DNA from 4 places in the Sphingobacterium sp. UBA1897 genome. Region 4 is predicted to be linked to each of the others. Evidence: riboswitches for the same ligand, from Rfam matches in the RefSeq annotation. Region 4 holds a riboswitch; each other region holds the start of a gene.

Region 1 (4,379 bases), on a different contig from region 4:
CTGTGGCTGCTGCCCCTCCTTCAAATTGAGGTAACTCCTATAATAAGCCTGATGGGCTCCATCTTGACTATATATGCGGGGAAAGAAAGTTTCCTTATCAAACGTATACTTATCGACCTGACTAAAAGGAATATACCCTGATTCATCTTTGCGATAACCGGTTTTACTCTCTACACCAACGACTTGTGAATCATAATTGGGTCCTTTGAGTAAAGGTTCCCGGATATATTGCTCCCGGCTCAGATAACCCAAAAAAGAAAACACATTGTCCGGCGCATTATTGTTTAACGACGGATTGGCTTTTCCACGGATTAAAACCATAGTATAGGAGCTATAACCAAATAGAATAAAACAAAAGACCAGTAACCCGGTATGCAGTGTGTATTGCCGCTTTTTATAAGAATAATATAGCCCATAAATGAGGAAGCACCCCAACAGCAGACAAAAGAAGAAGATACCTGAGCCAAAGGCTAAACCTAATGAATTTACAAATAAGAGGTCTACCTTAGCTGCGAGAACGACCAACCATTGAATAATTCCCCACAAAACAGCCCCCAAGATCAGCACTCCTACCAAGAAAGCTTTTATTGTACCTTTCGCATTAACCTGTCCTGCTCTTCTGAAATAGACAACCATCGCTATAGCCGGAATTGCCAACAGATTTAATAGGTGCACTCCGATCGAAAGGCCCATAACAAAAGCAATAAAAACCAGCCAACGATCGCTACCTTCCTCATCTGCACGGACTTCCCACTTTAAAATTGCCCAAAAAACAATCGCAGTACACAATGAAGACATCGCATATACCTCGGATTCAACAGCCGAATACCAAAATGAATCACTGAAGCAGAAAGCCATTGCACCAACTAAGCCCGCAGCAAAAATTTGGAAATAATTCGATAATTGAACTTTCTCTTGCCTGTTGAGTATCTTTTTGGCAATTGCTGTTATTGTCCAGAATAAAAATGTAACAGTAAGCCCACTGCAGATTGCGGATCCAATATTCATCCAATAGGCGATTTTACCTGCATTACCCAAAGCCAGGTTGGAAAATATATTCTGAATAAGAAGAAATAATGGTGCTCCCGGTTGGTGTGCCACTTCCAGCTTGTAGGCACAGGCAATAAATTCACCACAATCCCACCAGCTTACCGTCTTTTCAACGGTGGCGATATATACACATGTAGCAATTAGTCCGCAAGCAAAGCCGAGTAGAGAATTTAATCTAGTGTACGTCATAAGGTCAATTTGGTCTATTGTTAAAATCCTTTTTAGCACTTTAAGTTAAAAAGTTATCCTGACTCCAATAAGTTAATTAACACTATTTAACACAAGTATCTGACTATAAACAGGCTATTAAACCCTGAATATAGAGATCGACCTAAAACCACACGATCGAAATTCTGAACTTATTATAAGCTTTCACAACGAATACTACCCCAAAAAAAAAGAGAGCTTATGCGCTCCCTTTTCGTATTATTTTTATGAGTTAGGCTAGTTTTTCAACAATCTTCTTTGTTGGACCAGGATTACTCATCGTATAGAAATGTAATACCGGAGCGCCAAATTTAATCAGCTCCTGACATTGTTGCACCAACCACTCTTCACCTACTTGTCTAACGTCGGCATTCGTTTTACATGCTGAAACAGCATCGCTCAGTTCCTCCGGAATATCTAAATGAAATATCCTTGGTAGGGTAACCAACTGTTTTTTCGTTGTCAGTGGTTTCAATCCTGGAATAATAGGCACATGGATTCCATTGTCCCTACATTTTGTTACAAACTCCTTGTATTTTTCAACATTAAAGAACATCTGAGTCACAATAAACTCTGCTCCCATATCGACTTTTTGTTTCAGGTATTTAAAATCAGTATTGAAATTTGGCGATTCAAAATGCTTTTCGGGATAACCCGCTACACCGATGCAAAAATCAGTCTTTTCCGATGTGATAATGTCTTCATGCAGATACTTTCCTTTATTCATATCAGTTACCTGTTCCAGTAGGTCTGTTGCAAAGGCATGTCCACCATCGGTCGGTATAAAATCGGCATCGCCCTTACGTGCATCGCCCCGTAATACCAAGACGTTATCTATCCCCAGAAAGTTCAAATCGATCAATGCATTTTCAGTTTCCTCTTTTGTAAAACCACCACATATCAAATGGGGCACCGCATCTACTTTATATTTATTCATGATTGCAGCACATATCGCCACTGTTCCAGGACGTTTACGATAGGAAACGCGTTCCAGTAATCCACTCGCATGCTCTTTATAGATATAATCTTCCCGATGGTAGGTTACGTCGATAAACGGAGGTTTAAACTCCATCAGTTCATCCATGGTTTTAAAAATACTTTGGATGCCCTGCCCTTTCGCCGGTGGCAATAGCTCAAAAGAAAACAATGTTTTTCCTTTGGCATTCTGGATATGATCGATAATCTTCATTAAAAAACTGTTTTTAGTTTGGTTGGCTTACATCGAAACGCACACGTCGAGGAATCGTTTATCTACATGTAACTTATCTTTCCCACATGGAGTAGGGTAGAATTTAGCACCTTGAACAATACAGGTTGCTAAGGCTTCAACGGGTCTAGTCCCTCGGCCTTTCTCTATAAGCGTTGCTAATATCGTTTTAAAAAATCAAACGACAAAAATATTTTTTCGAAAAGGCAAAAATAGCGACAAAAAGACTGTAATAAATACGGCTTCAGGTTTATTCCCAGGCAATAATAGGAATTTACGCTCCCCAAAAAGTAAAAGACTTAAAAAAACAGATAAAATTAACGATCGAGGATCATCGACAACGAAGAGACTGACTACGTCACAACAGGATCGGCTAAAGATTCGTTGCTAGGGAATTCCGTAGATTTTTGAGATAAAATGTAATCAGTAAGAGTCCCGTAACATGGTACTCCTCTTTCGATCCATATTTAAAACCATCAAATAAATATTTGTAGGCGATTAATGCATTTTTTTCGTTGTAAAATAACTCTTTCCAAGAATCGGGAACATCTGCCCATGCCTTGAGCACAATGCCATTCTCAGCATAAATAATGGGTGATTCAACACCGTCCATTCGATAATCGTGATGTGTACCTGAACTTGATATGTGCTGGAAATAAGCGATAGAATAATCTACAAAATTCAATGCCCTGGCTTTTATCTCCATTTCACTTTCTGATTTTACAGGGGCATTTCGCCATAGATTCACTTGGCTATCAAATTTGCTCGGGGTCTCCCGGATAGGGGTTTTATCTAACGCAAAGTTGATATAAAGTTTTTCACTTGTGGGGACACGTGCTGAGCTAAACTGTGAAAAATCACCTCTCAGCTGAACAAAATCGTTTTTTACCTTAACAATATCCAAAGCGAGACTACCCTTTTTCTCATCGGTCAATTCTAATCGATCGCCGTCGAATCTATACTTACCGAAGAGTAGGATATCATCGATCGCCATGACAAATTTATCTTTATCATGGAGGGAGAGAAAGGACCGGTATATCGTAGGGTCATTACCATAGACATCTGCCTCCACATTTTGGGGTGATTCTCTTTTTACTTTATGATACTCCTCATTTGAATAGCCCAATATCATTTGGTAATTGCCTTCAGGAAAGTCCTTTTTCTTCCCAAAGAAAGCACAAGAAGACAACGAGAATAGGAATAGCAGCAGTAATAACGGTTTCAAAATAAATCAATAATTATGGCCAGTAATAATATACAGACCAAGATAAGAAATTACTGCAATAGTTCGTATACCGCTATTTATTTGAATAAGCTTGGGGATATGCTTATTCTTTATAAAGATCCACCAAGCCCTCTGGCAATTCAACTTCAATGATCTCCTCTTCGCCATCGATTCCTAAGATTAAATCATCGGACAATGGGAACATCAGTTCTTTACCGTCCATATTTACCGAAGCGACAAATTGCTGTGGAAATTCCTGAACATCTGTTATTTGCCCCAATTCACCATGGTTTTCATCAATCACTAAAAAACCGATTAAATCAGTATATCTAAAATCATCTGGATCGCGCTCGGGCATCTTATCATTGGAAAGATATAGCTTTTTACGTACAAGTACTTGAGCCTTATCGATATGATCCACATCCTCAAATGTCACATACGCTGTACTATTTTTTTGAAATTTAATGGTATCAACAAAATAAGGAACAAGTTTTTTGTTCACTTCCACAAAGACAACATCGATATTCAAACTCTCGTATTCCTCGAATTCAAAAAATAGTTGTACTTCTCCTTTAAGACCTCTTGTTTTACTGATGTAACCGATGTAAAAGCTTTGATCAATAGTCATATATTTCGTATTTAGCGATTAGCTGTGAGACATGATTTGGCAAACCATTAGCCTATTGGCTG
Region 2 (4,379 bases), on a different contig from region 4:
AGATGATCAGATTAGTGGAAAAGACGATAGCACACGGTTTGTTATCCCCTTAATGGACCCACTGGTGAATCAACAGACAAAATTCAGGGTAGCCACATTACCACCGAGAGAGAATGCGAAACTTGCAAAAACAATTTCTGATTTGGAAAAAAGATTGGATATCCTCAACAGAAAAAACGCTTGGAGTGGTTTTAATGTATACGATTCCGTTGCGATGCTGGGAGGCAAAAAAGCAGACTACATCGAAGATGTTGCTATTGGAATGGAGCTGGCTAAACGTCCGTTAAAAGATCGATTGAATGTTATCATCGTCCAAGAACTTATCAAAGAAGAGTTGGCTCAACGCGACATTAAAGCTCCTTTTAATATTGAAATATGGAGTACAAACAATATATTACTAAATAATATTTTAAACGAAGCCGCTTTAAACAACCCGACAAATACAACAAAATACTCGACCGCACTTTTTAAAGGTGATATCGGTGCCGCACCAGGGAAATTAACAATCTATTTCCCCAATAAAAAGGCGATAATCGCAGATAATATGGGCTATCTGTTACTACCTATGCTGGCACTACTTTTCTTGTTGGTGGGTTGTTTTGCTTATACGCTGATTATCATCTTCAGACAAAAGAAAGTTTCGGAAATGAAGACAGATTTCATCAACAACATGACGCATGAGTTTAAAACACCTGTTGCAACAATTATGATTGCCAGTGAGTCACTTAAAGATCCAGACATCAATGCCGACCATAAACGCGTTCAGAAATTGGCTAATATCATCTACGATGAGAATGTTAGGCTAGGAAATCATATTGAACGTGTGCTTGACCTAGCCCGATTGGAAAAGGAAACATTAAAGTTAGACCAGGTGGATGTGCATATTAATGATCTTGTTTCAGCAGTTACCGACAGTATGCAGTTAAGGATGCAAAATATCGGCGGAAAATTTTCCATAGATCTAGCGGCGGCGAAAGATGTTGTTGTTGGTGACGAACTGCATTTTTCGAATGTATTTTACAATTTATTGGATAATGCCATCAAGTACAGCAAAGGAGATTTACATGTCAACATCAATTCAAAAAATGTTGGCGATACCGTTGTCGTCACCATTGCCGACAACGGCATTGGGATGAGCCGAGATCACCTGCAAAAGATTTTCGACCAGTTCTACCGTATTCCAACTGGAAATGTTCATAATGTCAAAGGATTTGGTCTTGGCTTAAGTTATGTCCAGGACATCCTGAGAAGGCTGAACGGAAAAATTACAGTTAAAAGTGAAAAAGATAAGGGCACGACCTTTGAAGTAATTTTGCCTATTAAAAAATAAAACGTTCCTTTTTTGTATATTTCCTCTTTAAAAAATTTCAAAGGTTGAGGAAAACTGATTTATCAGTATCAAGGGACATTGGTGAAAATTAATATAATCATTATGCAAAAGATATTATTAGCAGAAGATGATCCTAATTTGGGGGATCTTTTAAAAGACTATCTCGAATTAAAGGGAAAATTTGACGTCACATTATGCACGGATGGAGATGAAGCGATTTCTCAATTCAAAAAAAATAACTACGACCTCTGTATTTTCGATGTCATGATGCCAAAAAAGGACGGATTTACAGTTGGACGTGAAATCAGAAAAACAAACAATACTGTTCCTATTATCTTTGCCACAGCAAAGGGGATGATGGAAGATAAAACCGAAGCCTTTGAATTAGGGGGAGATGATTATATCACAAAGCCTTTTCGAGTGGAGGAATTATTGCTCCGCATCAATGCTTTGCTGAAGCGCAGTGTTCGAGACAAAGAAGAGGAAGTGGTTGCTGATAAATTTGAAATTGGCGATTATTTCTTTGATTATACAAGTCAGCAAATTTCTTACAAAGGACAGATGCAAAAACTATCCACTAAAGAAGCGGAACTACTGCGCTTGCTTTGTTTAAAGAAAAATGATGTGCTGACCCGGGAAGAAGCTTTATTAAAAATATGGCATGATGACAACTACTTTACGGGTAGAAGTATGGATGTATTTCTCAGTAAACTTCGTAAATATCTAAAAGAAGATAGTAAAGTTGAAATTGTCAATGTGCACGGAAAAGGTTACAAACTTTTGGTGAGCTAAAAGAATGGGGAATGAGAAACAGTCATTCCCCATTTTTTATGCTACACAGCGTATTGAAACATGACATACACTAAATCACGGATGAAAAGAAAAGAACAAAACAATTTTATCCTTAGTAGAATATAAAAAATTGACGCACTTTTATAAAAAATTTGCATTTCAAAAAGAAATGTTCTAACTTAGCGTCGCTTATAGAGAAAGGCAGAGGGAATAGACCCGATGAAGCCTTAGCAACCTGTCCCTTGACAAGGTGCTAAATTCTACCCTACTTGATATGGGAATGATAAGCCGAAGTCACCGAATTCTAGTGTGTCCTTCTCTCTCTAGCAAGAAATATAGTTGAAAAAGAAATATTAAAAACATTCATTATGTTATTGACTAACAATTTAGGTTACCCTCGTGTGGGCGCGTTCCGCGAATTGAAAAAAGCCAATGAGGCCTATTGGGCTAAAAAATCTTCTGTTGAGGAATTATTGGACACAGCAAAAAAAATTCGTGAAGGCAATTGGAAAACACAAAAAGATGCTGGAATAGATTTGATCCCTTCCAATGATTTCTCTTTTTACGATCAAGTATTGGATTTAACCCTTACTGTTGGTGCAATTCCTGCTCGTTACCATTCTTTATTGAATAAAGTAGACAACAATTACAGCTTAGATCTATATTTTGCCATGGCGCGTGGTTTCCAACAAGAAGGAATCGACGTGACTGCAATGGAAATGACCAAGTGGTTGGATACCAACTACCACTATATGGTGCCAGAATTCACAAAAGATCAAGAATTCAAATTGACGTCCGAAAAATTCTTAAATGAATATAACGAAGCAAAATCATTGGGCATCGATACTAAACCAGTTCTATTAGGTCCTATCACTTACCTTTTGATCGGTAAAGAAAAAGAAGCTGGCTTTGACCGCATCGATTTATTGGATAAACTTGTTCCAGTATATGAGCAAATATTAGCTAAACTAGCTGAGGCCGGTGCGCAATATGTCCAGATTGACGAGCCTTTCTTAGCATTGGATTTAGATGCTAAAGTAAAAGCTTTATATCAACCTACTTTCGAAAAATTAGCTGCAGCAGCAAAAAATATCAAATTAATCGCGACGACTTACTTCGAAGCTTTAAAAGACAACGAAGATATCGCAGTTAACTTACCTATCCATGCTTTACATTTGGATTTGGTACGCGGTGAAAACCAATTGGATACGGTACTAGCTAAAGTTCCTGCTTCATTAACATTATCTTTGGGTATTGTTGAAGGCCGTAACATCTGGAAAAATGATTACGAAAAATCATTGGTTAAAATCAAACAAGCTGTTGATGCATTAGGAAAAGACCGTGTATGGGTAGCTCCTTCTTCATCATTGTTGCACGTTCCTTTCGACTTAGACAATGAACACAATGAGCAATCGCTACCAGCTGAAGTAAAAAACTGGTTAGCATTTGCTAAACAAAAATTAGCTGAGGTAAAAGACTTAGCCGTATTAGCAGAAGGTGAAGTTGATGCTGAAACAGCAAAACGCTTCGAAGCGAACAAAGCTGCCGCTGAAAGCCGTCGCACTTCTCCACTGATCCACAAACCAGAGGTTAAAACACGTACAAGCAATATCACTGATGACGATGCGAAACGTACTTCAGCATTTGCTGACCGTAAAGCAGCGCAACAAGCGAAGTTCAACTTGCCGGCATTCCCTACCACAACTATTGGTTCATTCCCGCAAACGAAAGATGTTCGTAAATGGAGAGCAGACCTGAAAAAAGGTGCTATCACGCAGGCAGAGTACGATAAAGCAATCGCAGAAGAAACTGAAAACACAATCCGTCTTCAAGAGCAATTGGATATCGACGTATTAGTACATGGCGAATTCGAACGTAACGACATGGTTGAATACTTCGGTGAACAATTGGCTGGTTACGCTTTCACACAAAACGGCTGGGTACAATCTTACGGTTCACGTTGTGTAAAACCTCCGATTATCTATGGTGATGTATACCGTCCTGAAGATATGACTGTCCGTTGGTCTTCATACGCTCAATCATTGACTAACCGTCCGGTTAAAGGTATGTTGACTGGTCCGGTTACCATCTTACAATGGTCTTTTGTACGTAATGATCAACCGCGTTCAACAACGACTTACCAAATTGCATTGGCGATCTTGGATGAAGTACAAGCGCTGGAAAAAGCAGGTATCAAAATCATACAAATCGATGAACCAGCAATCCGCGAAGGATTGCCGCTACGTAAAGCTGATCA
Region 3 (4,379 bases), on a different contig from region 4:
GACGTTCTCCTATGGGATGCCTTTCCGGGACTGTCTGACCGACAATGGCTACAATCAGTTCAACTCAGGTAGCGTCAATGAAATCGTAGGTGGGAATTTAAATCCGACCACAGGGGGGTATGAAACCGGAATTTATAACGACGCTTATGTGGGAATAGGACGTGCCAATCGCCTGATCGAGAAGCTTCAGGGCTATAACGGCTCCGATATGAACGATTGGGAGAAGAAAAATATGGAGGCCGAAGCCCGCTTTATCCGTGCTTTTGTTTATTTCCAATTGTACAGTATTTATGGTGAGGTGCCGCTTGTGCTGACTTCCCTTAGTCTGGAGAATCAACGTCAGCCAAAGGAAAGTGCGGAGAATATCCTAAAACAGATTCGGGCTGATCTGGATTTTGGGATCGCTAACTTAGCGGCTAAACCTTATTTCAATAATGGGGGGCATGCGACCGCAAGTTCAGCAAAAGCCTTGAAAGCACGGGTTTTACTGTTTGCGGCTTATGGTGACAAAGGGGTGCCCGATTTAGCAATCTTGAAAGAGGTAAAAGACTTATGCACCGATGTCATGAAAGAGTATACCCTGAGTACGGCTTTTGAAAATGTCTTTCGCGATGCAACACAGAAGAACAATACCGAGATTATCTTTTCGGTCAATTTTCTGGCACCGAATAATACAGCCCCCTGGGACATGTACCTAGGCGATTGGATCGCTGCTTCACCTTTACAAAACCTGGTGGATACCTATGAATGCAAAGATGGTTTGCCTTATGGTGAATCACCCTTAACTGACCGAGCCAATCCCTTCAAAGATAGGGATCCGCGCTTGAGCAAAACAATTTTCGTGGATCATCCTGACTTTGGCGGCGGTAAGATCCATACACCGTCCAATCCGCGGCCTACAGGTTATGGGGTATTGAAATTTTTGGATCCGGCCAACTTACCTTTTGGCTTTTCAACATTGAGCCAACAGGATGCGGTTGTACTGCGGTTTGGGGAGGTGTTATTGATGTATGCTGAAGCACAAAATGAAATCGCCGGACCAGACCCATCGGTTTACGATGCCATGAATACCTTGAGAAGCCGCGTTCAGATGCCCGGGTTTCCTGCCGGTTATACCAAGGAAAAAATGCGCGACCGTATCCGCCACGAAAGAAGGGTTGAACTCGCTTTCGAAGGACTACGGCATTACGACTTGATTCGTTGGCATATCGCAGGCGAAGTACTCAATGCGGTCAAAGACAGTAAAGTGCCTTATCATTTTGAGGACAAATTTTACCGCTGGCCATTACCACAAACAGAAATTGAGAAAAGCGCAGGTGTGTTAATTCAGAATCCAAACTATAAATAATAAGATTATTGCCTTCTTTTAAATCGGCAATTTCCTAAACCAACCACAGCAGCGCGCACGAAGTCCTTTCGATGCGCGCTTTTTTTTTGCCGATAACGATTACTGTAAAGGAATCAGGACATTCTGTTCCAAGCGTACAGGGACATGCTTCACCGAGGTAAAACCGTCTTCCTTGGAAATGATGTTGGAAAGATCCAATCCTCTTTTGGAGAACGTACTGATCAAAGCTGTTCTAAAGGTTGCCTTGGCTGAACCCCAGCCTTGTCCCAAAATGGTGTCATTGTTGAGCTGTATCAGTTCATCTGTTGAGTAATAACTGAATTTTTCCAGTAAGTGTTGGTAAAGATTTGTTGTAGTAGCCATACAATTTAAAAATTTAAAGGATTAAACCATAAACTGTATCCAGATCTTGTTGGGGAAAATAATCGTTCAGCGACGTTTATTTTGGTCGAAACCCGTATTAATTTACCACCGCGGTGCCTGCACTCGGTTGGTATTGCATCATGCAATTCTGAATACTCTACAAATATAGTAGATTATTTTTTATAATAAAAAATATTTTTGTTTTTAAGGGTAAATGGGCGTTAGCAACAGGAATACGGAGGTCAAAAGCGAGGCGCGTGGTTGGCTGTGATTTGGTTATGAAGCGGATAGCTGGGCGAAAAATTTATCATGTTACTGTAATCTCATCGAAAATACTTTTAAAAATAGAGATAAGACAATACTTTTGCGCCATGAATAGAATTGCGGAAATTAACGAATACATTGCTGCCGAACGCGAGGTATTATTGCAACACCCTTTATATCGTAAGATCAAAACGATCAAGAATCTACGTTCTTTTACAGAAGGGCATGTGTACGCTGTATGGGATTTTATGTCTTTACTAAAAGCTTTACAGATTAAATTGACCTGTACGACTTTACCTTGGTTTGCGAGTGAGCATCCATCAACACGCTATCTAATCAACGAAATTGTATTGGCTGAGGAGTCGGATGAATACATTGATGGCCGCCGTTTGAGCCATTTTGAGATGTATCTGGACGCCATGGATGCCATGGGTGCCGACCTTCATCTGGTCAACAAATTTATTGCTCAAGCCAAAAAATCGAGCAACATATTCGATGTCATTGCAACGACCACATTGGACAAGCGGATCAAAGACTTTTTGAATTTTACATTCGAAGTGATTGCTGAGGGCGAGGTGCATAAAATTGCTGCAGCATTTACATTTGGACGCGAAGATCTTATCCCGGGAATGTTTACCTCTATTTTGGAAGAAATTAAAACAAACTTTCCTACAGCCAATCTGGATAGCTTTATTTATTATTTTCAACGCCATATTGATCTTGACGGCGACGAGCATGGACCGTTGGCGATGCAGATGATCACAGATCTTGCCAAGGACGATGAGGTTAAATGGACGGAAATGAAAGAGATCAGTAAAATTGCGCTACAAAAAAGAATCCAGTTGTGGAATGCAATAGAAGATTCCTTATACGGATAATCTATTATTATACCGTCGAGAAAGGCCTTTCAAATCATGATTTGAAAGGCCTTTTTTATGTGCTGTAAAAAAGGATATTGTAAGGACTTCTTGGCAGATATTGGTCTTTTTGTTTGAATTGATGAAAAAATGTCTTTTTTCCATAACATATTGGCGTTTGTGAAGAAATCCAAGTTCCAATAAGTGTCTAAGTTTGCAACGCAAAAAAATTACATAGCACACGTGAACTTTTTTCCTCCCTATTGGGCAAAAGGCATACTAACCATGGGATTGTTAGTATGCGCTATTTCGGACACCTTCGCCCTCGATTCTTTGCGTATGTCGCTGAAAGACATGATCGACAAAGCACTACAAAACAGTAAATACATCGAGCAGTCCTATTTGCAGCTCAAAGAAACTGAGGTGGCAGTACAGCAGCAACGCATGGAGTTGCTCCCTAAGATTTCCGCCAGAGCTTCTGCTAGTTATGCAAGTAATATGCCTGTATATGACCAGGGGCTTTTAAATAAACCTTCCCAGCATGATATTCTTCATTACTTGTACGATAGCGGCCTGGATTTTTATCTGAACCTCTACAATGGGCATCGGGACCTAATGAAAATAGAGTCCAAAAAACTGGAAAATGAGCTGGCTAGAATCGATTGGAAGAATGCCGCAGCACAGACGAAATTGGAGGTTTGCAATCTTTTTTTGGATTTGGAACTGTCGTATAGTAACCGATCTTTAATCGAGCAGGATATTGCTGATCAACGGGTACAGCTCAAGGAGATTGAGCATCTGTATAAGGCGGGCGTGGTATTACACAGTGACGTCTTGCGTATTTCGTTGGAACTTTCGAAGCGGGAACTGTTGCTCGTGCAGATCGGTCATGATATTCAGGCTGCAAATCAGAAGCTGCAGCTAATTGGCGGTATTACAGCAGAGATTATCCCCTTGACCGAACCTTTTAAAGTGGAAAGCCCCAGCTATGAAGCGCTTGTTGCCGAAGCGCGAAGCCATGCTTTTTCCCTTCTAAAATCCGAACAGGAAGTTGTTTTGAAGAAATTGTCGGTCAAACAGGCGCGATCAAATTATCTTCCTGAGTTGGGTTTGACCAGCACATTTACCTTTGCCAATCCACAGGTCTTCTTGTATCCCTATAATCCCAGCTGGTATAATCTGAGTATCACAGGGCTCAAATTAAGCATACCGATCTCGGCTATCTATCTCAATAAAAACGTGGTGCGCGGAGCACAGATCGCATTGGATCGACAAGAGGTAAAACACCATCATGAAGAGGAGATTCTGGAAAATCAGCTGTTACAGGCCCTGTTGGATTATCAATTGGCTATTAAGCAGCAGGACGTCTGTCAAAACAATAAGGCGTTGGCGCAGGAAAATGCACGAATTATAAAAAACAGGTATTTTAAATCATCGGCTTTGATTACGGATCTATTGGATGCTGATATGCAATACCTAAAAACACTTTTTGATCTTGAAACCGCACATATTGCGATACAGAAACATTATTATTTTATCGAATTTTT
Region 4 (4,379 bases):
AATGCCCTCTTACAGGATTTAAAAGAAATTCAAGAAGAGCAGGCCGGTCAAGCAAAAAGTATATTATGTTCGATCATAAGCAACATCGAAGCAATTATTGAAGTGCTCAACCGAATTCAGGTGGCTTTTTATCAAAATCAGGAAATCCAGGATAAGATTGACAGCAGTGAGTACCAACAATTTATCAATCGACCTTTGCGCAATCTTGCTGATCTAAAAAGTAAACTCCATCTGAATAACCCGCTTTTTCGATTTGCCGTTCGGATGGCTCTTCTTTTTGGAACAGGCGCATTGATCGGTATTTTATTTTTAGATTTTAAATATACCTATTGGATCTTACTGACGATCGCTATTGTTGCCAGACCAGCATTTTCAATGACAAAAAAGCGTAATATAGAGCGTATTGTAGGCACATTCTCGGGTATAATCGTTGGCATATTCTGCTTAATTGCTATTCATTTTCTCCCGGCTCTTCTTACCATAGCTGCATTAGGTCTTTTCGGATTCTTTTTATTCAATCGATCTAATTATATGGTCAGTGTCATCTTTATTACCTTGGGAATTGTAATTGCGCTCAATTTGTTTGAAGGCAATATCAATCTCATTTTAGGCAGCCGAATACTTTTCACACTCATTGGAGCATTCTTGGCTATAGCAGGTTATTTCTTGATCCCCGTACGCCAGAGCACAGGCATGGTTCAGCTGGCAAAAGAAGTATCCCTTTACAACGAACATTATTTCCAGATCATCAATAACCGTCTGTCGGACGAGAGACAAAGTTCGTTTGATATACGACTGGCTAGAAAAAAAGCGCAGACTGCCATGGCCCTGTTTTCAGACGCTATCAATCAAATGAAAAAAGAACCCGAACACAAATGGATGGATTGGTCACATATACACCATTTTCAGGCACTCTCTTATCAGGTCAACTCCCATTTGGTGGGTCTTTCGCTATCGTTAAACAAAAAGACGAATCACCACCTGACGTATGATATCCATAGTAGAATTGATGCACTTAAACCTCTTTTAACAGATTTAAATCAAATTGCAGAACGGATCAACTTAAAGAAATCGTAATACCCGATTGGCAGTTACTTATCAAGTTTCATCGGACAATATGCGATCCGATCGGTATGTTATTCAAAATTCCTTTAACTAAAAAACAGCTTTTCTTTTGCTTTAATAAAAAAAGAGTTTATATTTGTATCGTCTTCGAAAGAAGATTTCTAATCAACACCTCCCTTAATCAGTAGGTCTTGATTTATAAAGAAGTGGCGAGAGACTGGCTCAATGACCCACTGGCAACCTTCAATTTGTTTGAAAAGGTGCCAATTCCTGTCCAAAACAATATCGTTTTGGAGCATATAAATAACATAAGACAATGATTATTAAACTACTGAAGTCCATTAAAAATTCAGGTTCAACACAAGTGAGCCGCACGATAAGCGAAAGTGTAAGCCATCATACAACTGTATTGATGCGAATGCGTATGCATATGCACTTCCACGCTTGTTAAGAATCATTTCCTTTTTCTTGGATAAAGATTTAACAGACCCTTCAAGGAGGTGTGTATGCTTCTCTTTTTACTTAGCAATTTCTTTTTGAACCCTTAAAATCTGATATATTATGTCTTCAAACAAAAATTTAAAATTCGAAACTCTTCAGGTTCACGCTGGCCAAGTCGCTGACCCTACTACGGGATCTAGAGCAGTTCCTATATATCAAACAACATCTTTTGTATTTGAAAATGCCGAACACGGCGCAAACTTATTTGCATTAAAGCAGTTCGGCAATATTTATACACGGATTATGAATCCTACCACGGATGTTTTCGAACAACGTATTGCGGCACTGGAAGGTGGAGTCGCGGCTGTTGCTGTCGCATCTGGCCAGGCGGCACAGTTTATTGCATTAAATAATATCTTGGAAAGTGGTGACAATTTTGTTGCCGGATCCAACTTATACGGCGGTACATTCAACCAGTTTAAAGTTTCTTTTAAACGTCTGGGCATCGAAGCTCGATTTGCAACGGACGCCGAGGCAGATAAAATTGAAGCCCTCATTGATGATAAAACAAAGGCCATCTATGTTGAAACAATTGGAAACCCAAGTTTCAATATTCCAGACTTTGAGAAAATTGCTGCAGTAGCAAAAAAATATGACTTACCGTTAATCGTCGATAATACTTTTGGAGCTGGGGGATATTTATTTAAACCTTTGGAGTATGGTGCGAATGTGGTGGTTGAATCGGCTACTAAATGGATCGGTGGACATGGTACAAGCATTGGTGGTGTCATCGTCGACGGCGGAAACTACAATTGGGGCAATGGAAAATACCCTCAATTTTCCGAACCATCTGAAGGCTATCATGGCTTAGTTTTTTCCGAAGTTTTCGGTGAAGGCGGACCGTTTGGAAATATTCAATTTGCCATTCGGGCACGTGTGGAAGGGCTTCGGGATTTCGGACCAGCACTCTCCCCTTTCAATTCATTCTTATTACTACAAGGACTTGAAACCCTGTCTTTGCGGGTGCAACGCCATGTAGACAACACTTTAGAGATAGCTAAATGGCTTGAGGCGCATCCACAGGTAGAAAAAGTAAACTATCCGGGCTTAAAAAGCTCTCCGAGCTTCGCTAACGCACAAAAATACCTTAAAAATGGCTATGGTGCAGTGCTTTCTTTCCAGCTCAAAGGTGACGCAGCACAAAAGGCCAATAGCTTTATCGACAGCTTAGAATTGATCAGTCACCTGGCCAACGTCGGTGATACGAAGTCATTGATTATCCATCCAGCAGCGACTACTCACCAACAATTGAGTGATGAAGATCAAGCCAATGCTGGAGTGTTCAAAGGTTTATTACGTCTTTCTGTAGGAATAGAACATATTGATGACATCAAAGCTGATTTACAACAAGCTTTTGATAAAATTAAATAATCAGATTTTTTCGGCTTAAACTTAAACGTAAAATGAGTAAGCATATTTATCTGCACCCGGAGCCTTTTGTATTTGAAAATGGAAGAGAGCTTACTGATTTACAAATCAGTTATGAAACATTTGGCAAACCCAACGCTGATCGCAGTAATGTGATCTGGGTTTGCCATGCACTAACGGCCAATGCAGATGTACTGGATTGGTGGTCAGGTCTTTTTGGAACAGGTGAATTATTTGATTCAAACGATTATTATATTATCTGCGCCAATGTCATAGGATCAGCATATAATAGCAGTAATCCGCTATCTGTAAACCCAGCTACTGGACAGCCTTACTACCTATCTTTTCCTGAATTTACAGTAAGAGATTTGATCAACGCACATCAATTTCTTGCAGACCACCTGGATATCAAACAAATAGAGATCCTTATTGGGGGCTCATTGGGCGGTCAACAAGCATTGGAATGGGCCGTATCACACAGTATAGCCATCAACCATCTAATCGTCGTTGGAACAAATGCCGTCCATTCACCATGGGGTATTGCATTCAATGAAAGTCAACGTCTTGCCATTACTACTGATCGAACCTTTTATGCGAATCATCCCGATGGCGGAGCTAAGGGTCTAAAAGTTGCACGCGCTATGGCACTGTTGTCTTACCGCAACTATACAACGTATGCCAACACACAAAAGGAGGATGATAACGAAAAACTCGATCATTATAAAGCATCCTCCTATCAAAACTATCAGGGTGAAAAATTGGTAAAACGCTATAATGCGTACAGCTATTACTTCCTAACCAAAGCAATGGACAGCCATAATTTAGGTCGTGGAAGAAAATCTATCGAATCCGCTTTAGCGAGCATCGACTGTCCAACTTTAGTGCTGAGCGTCAATACAGATTTGTTGTTTCCTCCACAAGAGCAACAATTCATCGCTCAACATATTCCGAATGCCCACTATCAGGAGATCGAATCTACTTATGGCCACGATGGGTTTTTGATCGAAACAAAAAAACTCACGAAAATCATCAGCAGCTTTCTGCGGAAACAAAAAGAATACATCAACGAATTAGTATAAGAGAATAAATAATATATAAGAGAATTTAAGAAGAGATATGAGTAATAAATTAACAATAGGGATGTTTGGGTTTGGTGTAGTAGGCCAAGGTCTTTACGATATCATCAAAACCAAAAACCTTAATCTGGAGATCAAGAAATTTGTCATTAAAAACGGAGATAAAAAGCGCTCGCTACCAGCAGATCTATTTTCTACCGATGCCGAAACAATTTTAGGTGACCCAGAAATTAATACTGTTGTCGAACTAATAGATGATGCCGAAGCAGCCTATCAACTAACTGTTCGTGCCTTGAAATCGGGAAAAAATGTGGTATCTGCCAATAAAAAAATGATTGCAAGCCATTTGGAAGAGCTGGTTGATATCCA

The links. Region 4 has a riboswitch for S-adenosylmethionine ahead of B4N43_RS21930 (O-acetylhomoserine aminocarboxypropyltransferase/cysteine synthase family protein). Riboswitches for the same ligand answer to the same signal wherever they lie in the genome.
Region 1: another riboswitch for S-adenosylmethionine. It lies ahead of metF (methylenetetrahydrofolate reductase [NAD(P)H]); the one in region 4 lies ahead of B4N43_RS21930 (O-acetylhomoserine aminocarboxypropyltransferase/cysteine synthase family protein).
Region 2: another riboswitch for S-adenosylmethionine. It lies ahead of metE (5-methyltetrahydropteroyltriglutamate--homocysteine S-methyltransferase); the one in region 4 lies ahead of B4N43_RS21930 (O-acetylhomoserine aminocarboxypropyltransferase/cysteine synthase family protein).
Region 3: another riboswitch for S-adenosylmethionine. It lies ahead of B4N43_RS13945 (5-oxoprolinase); the one in region 4 lies ahead of B4N43_RS21930 (O-acetylhomoserine aminocarboxypropyltransferase/cysteine synthase family protein).

Annotation. Positions count from the first base shown of each region.
Region 1 covers NZ_DDGR01000018.1:368,164-372,542, reverse strand. Annotated here, with positions in the region: gene B4N43_RS09845 (DUF2723 domain-containing protein) at 1-1,239, opposite strand, end outside; gene metF (methylenetetrahydrofolate reductase [NAD(P)H]) at 1,490-2,446, opposite strand; SAM riboswitch class I at 2,517-2,619, opposite strand; gene B4N43_RS09835 (hypothetical protein) at 2,838-3,689, opposite strand; gene rimM (ribosome maturation factor RimM) at 3,793-4,317, opposite strand.
Region 2 covers NZ_DDGR01000001.1:206,465-210,843, reverse strand. Annotated here, with positions in the region: gene B4N43_RS00815 (sensor histidine kinase) at 1-1,330, shown strand, start outside; gene B4N43_RS00810 (response regulator transcription factor) at 1,433-2,122, shown strand; SAM riboswitch class I at 2,309-2,412, shown strand; gene metE (5-methyltetrahydropteroyltriglutamate--homocysteine S-methyltransferase) at 2,491-4,379, shown strand, end outside.
Region 3 covers NZ_DDGR01000023.1:144,946-149,324, forward strand. Annotated here, with positions in the region: gene B4N43_RS13940 (RagB/SusD family nutrient uptake outer membrane protein) at 1-1,348, shown strand, start outside; gene B4N43_RS13945 (5-oxoprolinase) at 1,448-1,711, opposite strand; SAM-I-IV-variant riboswitch at 1,779-1,872, opposite strand; gene B4N43_RS13950 (DUF3050 domain-containing protein) at 2,083-2,853, shown strand; gene B4N43_RS13955 (TolC family protein) at 3,118-4,379, shown strand, end outside.
Region 4 covers NZ_DDGR01000031.1:280,234-284,612, reverse strand. Annotated here, with positions in the region: gene B4N43_RS21935 (FUSC family protein) at 1-1,077, shown strand, start outside; SAM riboswitch class I at 1,259-1,371, shown strand; gene B4N43_RS21930 (O-acetylhomoserine aminocarboxypropyltransferase/cysteine synthase family protein) at 1,627-2,937, shown strand; gene B4N43_RS21925 (homoserine O-acetyltransferase family protein) at 2,970-4,013, shown strand; gene B4N43_RS21920 (homoserine dehydrogenase) at 4,051-4,379, shown strand, end outside.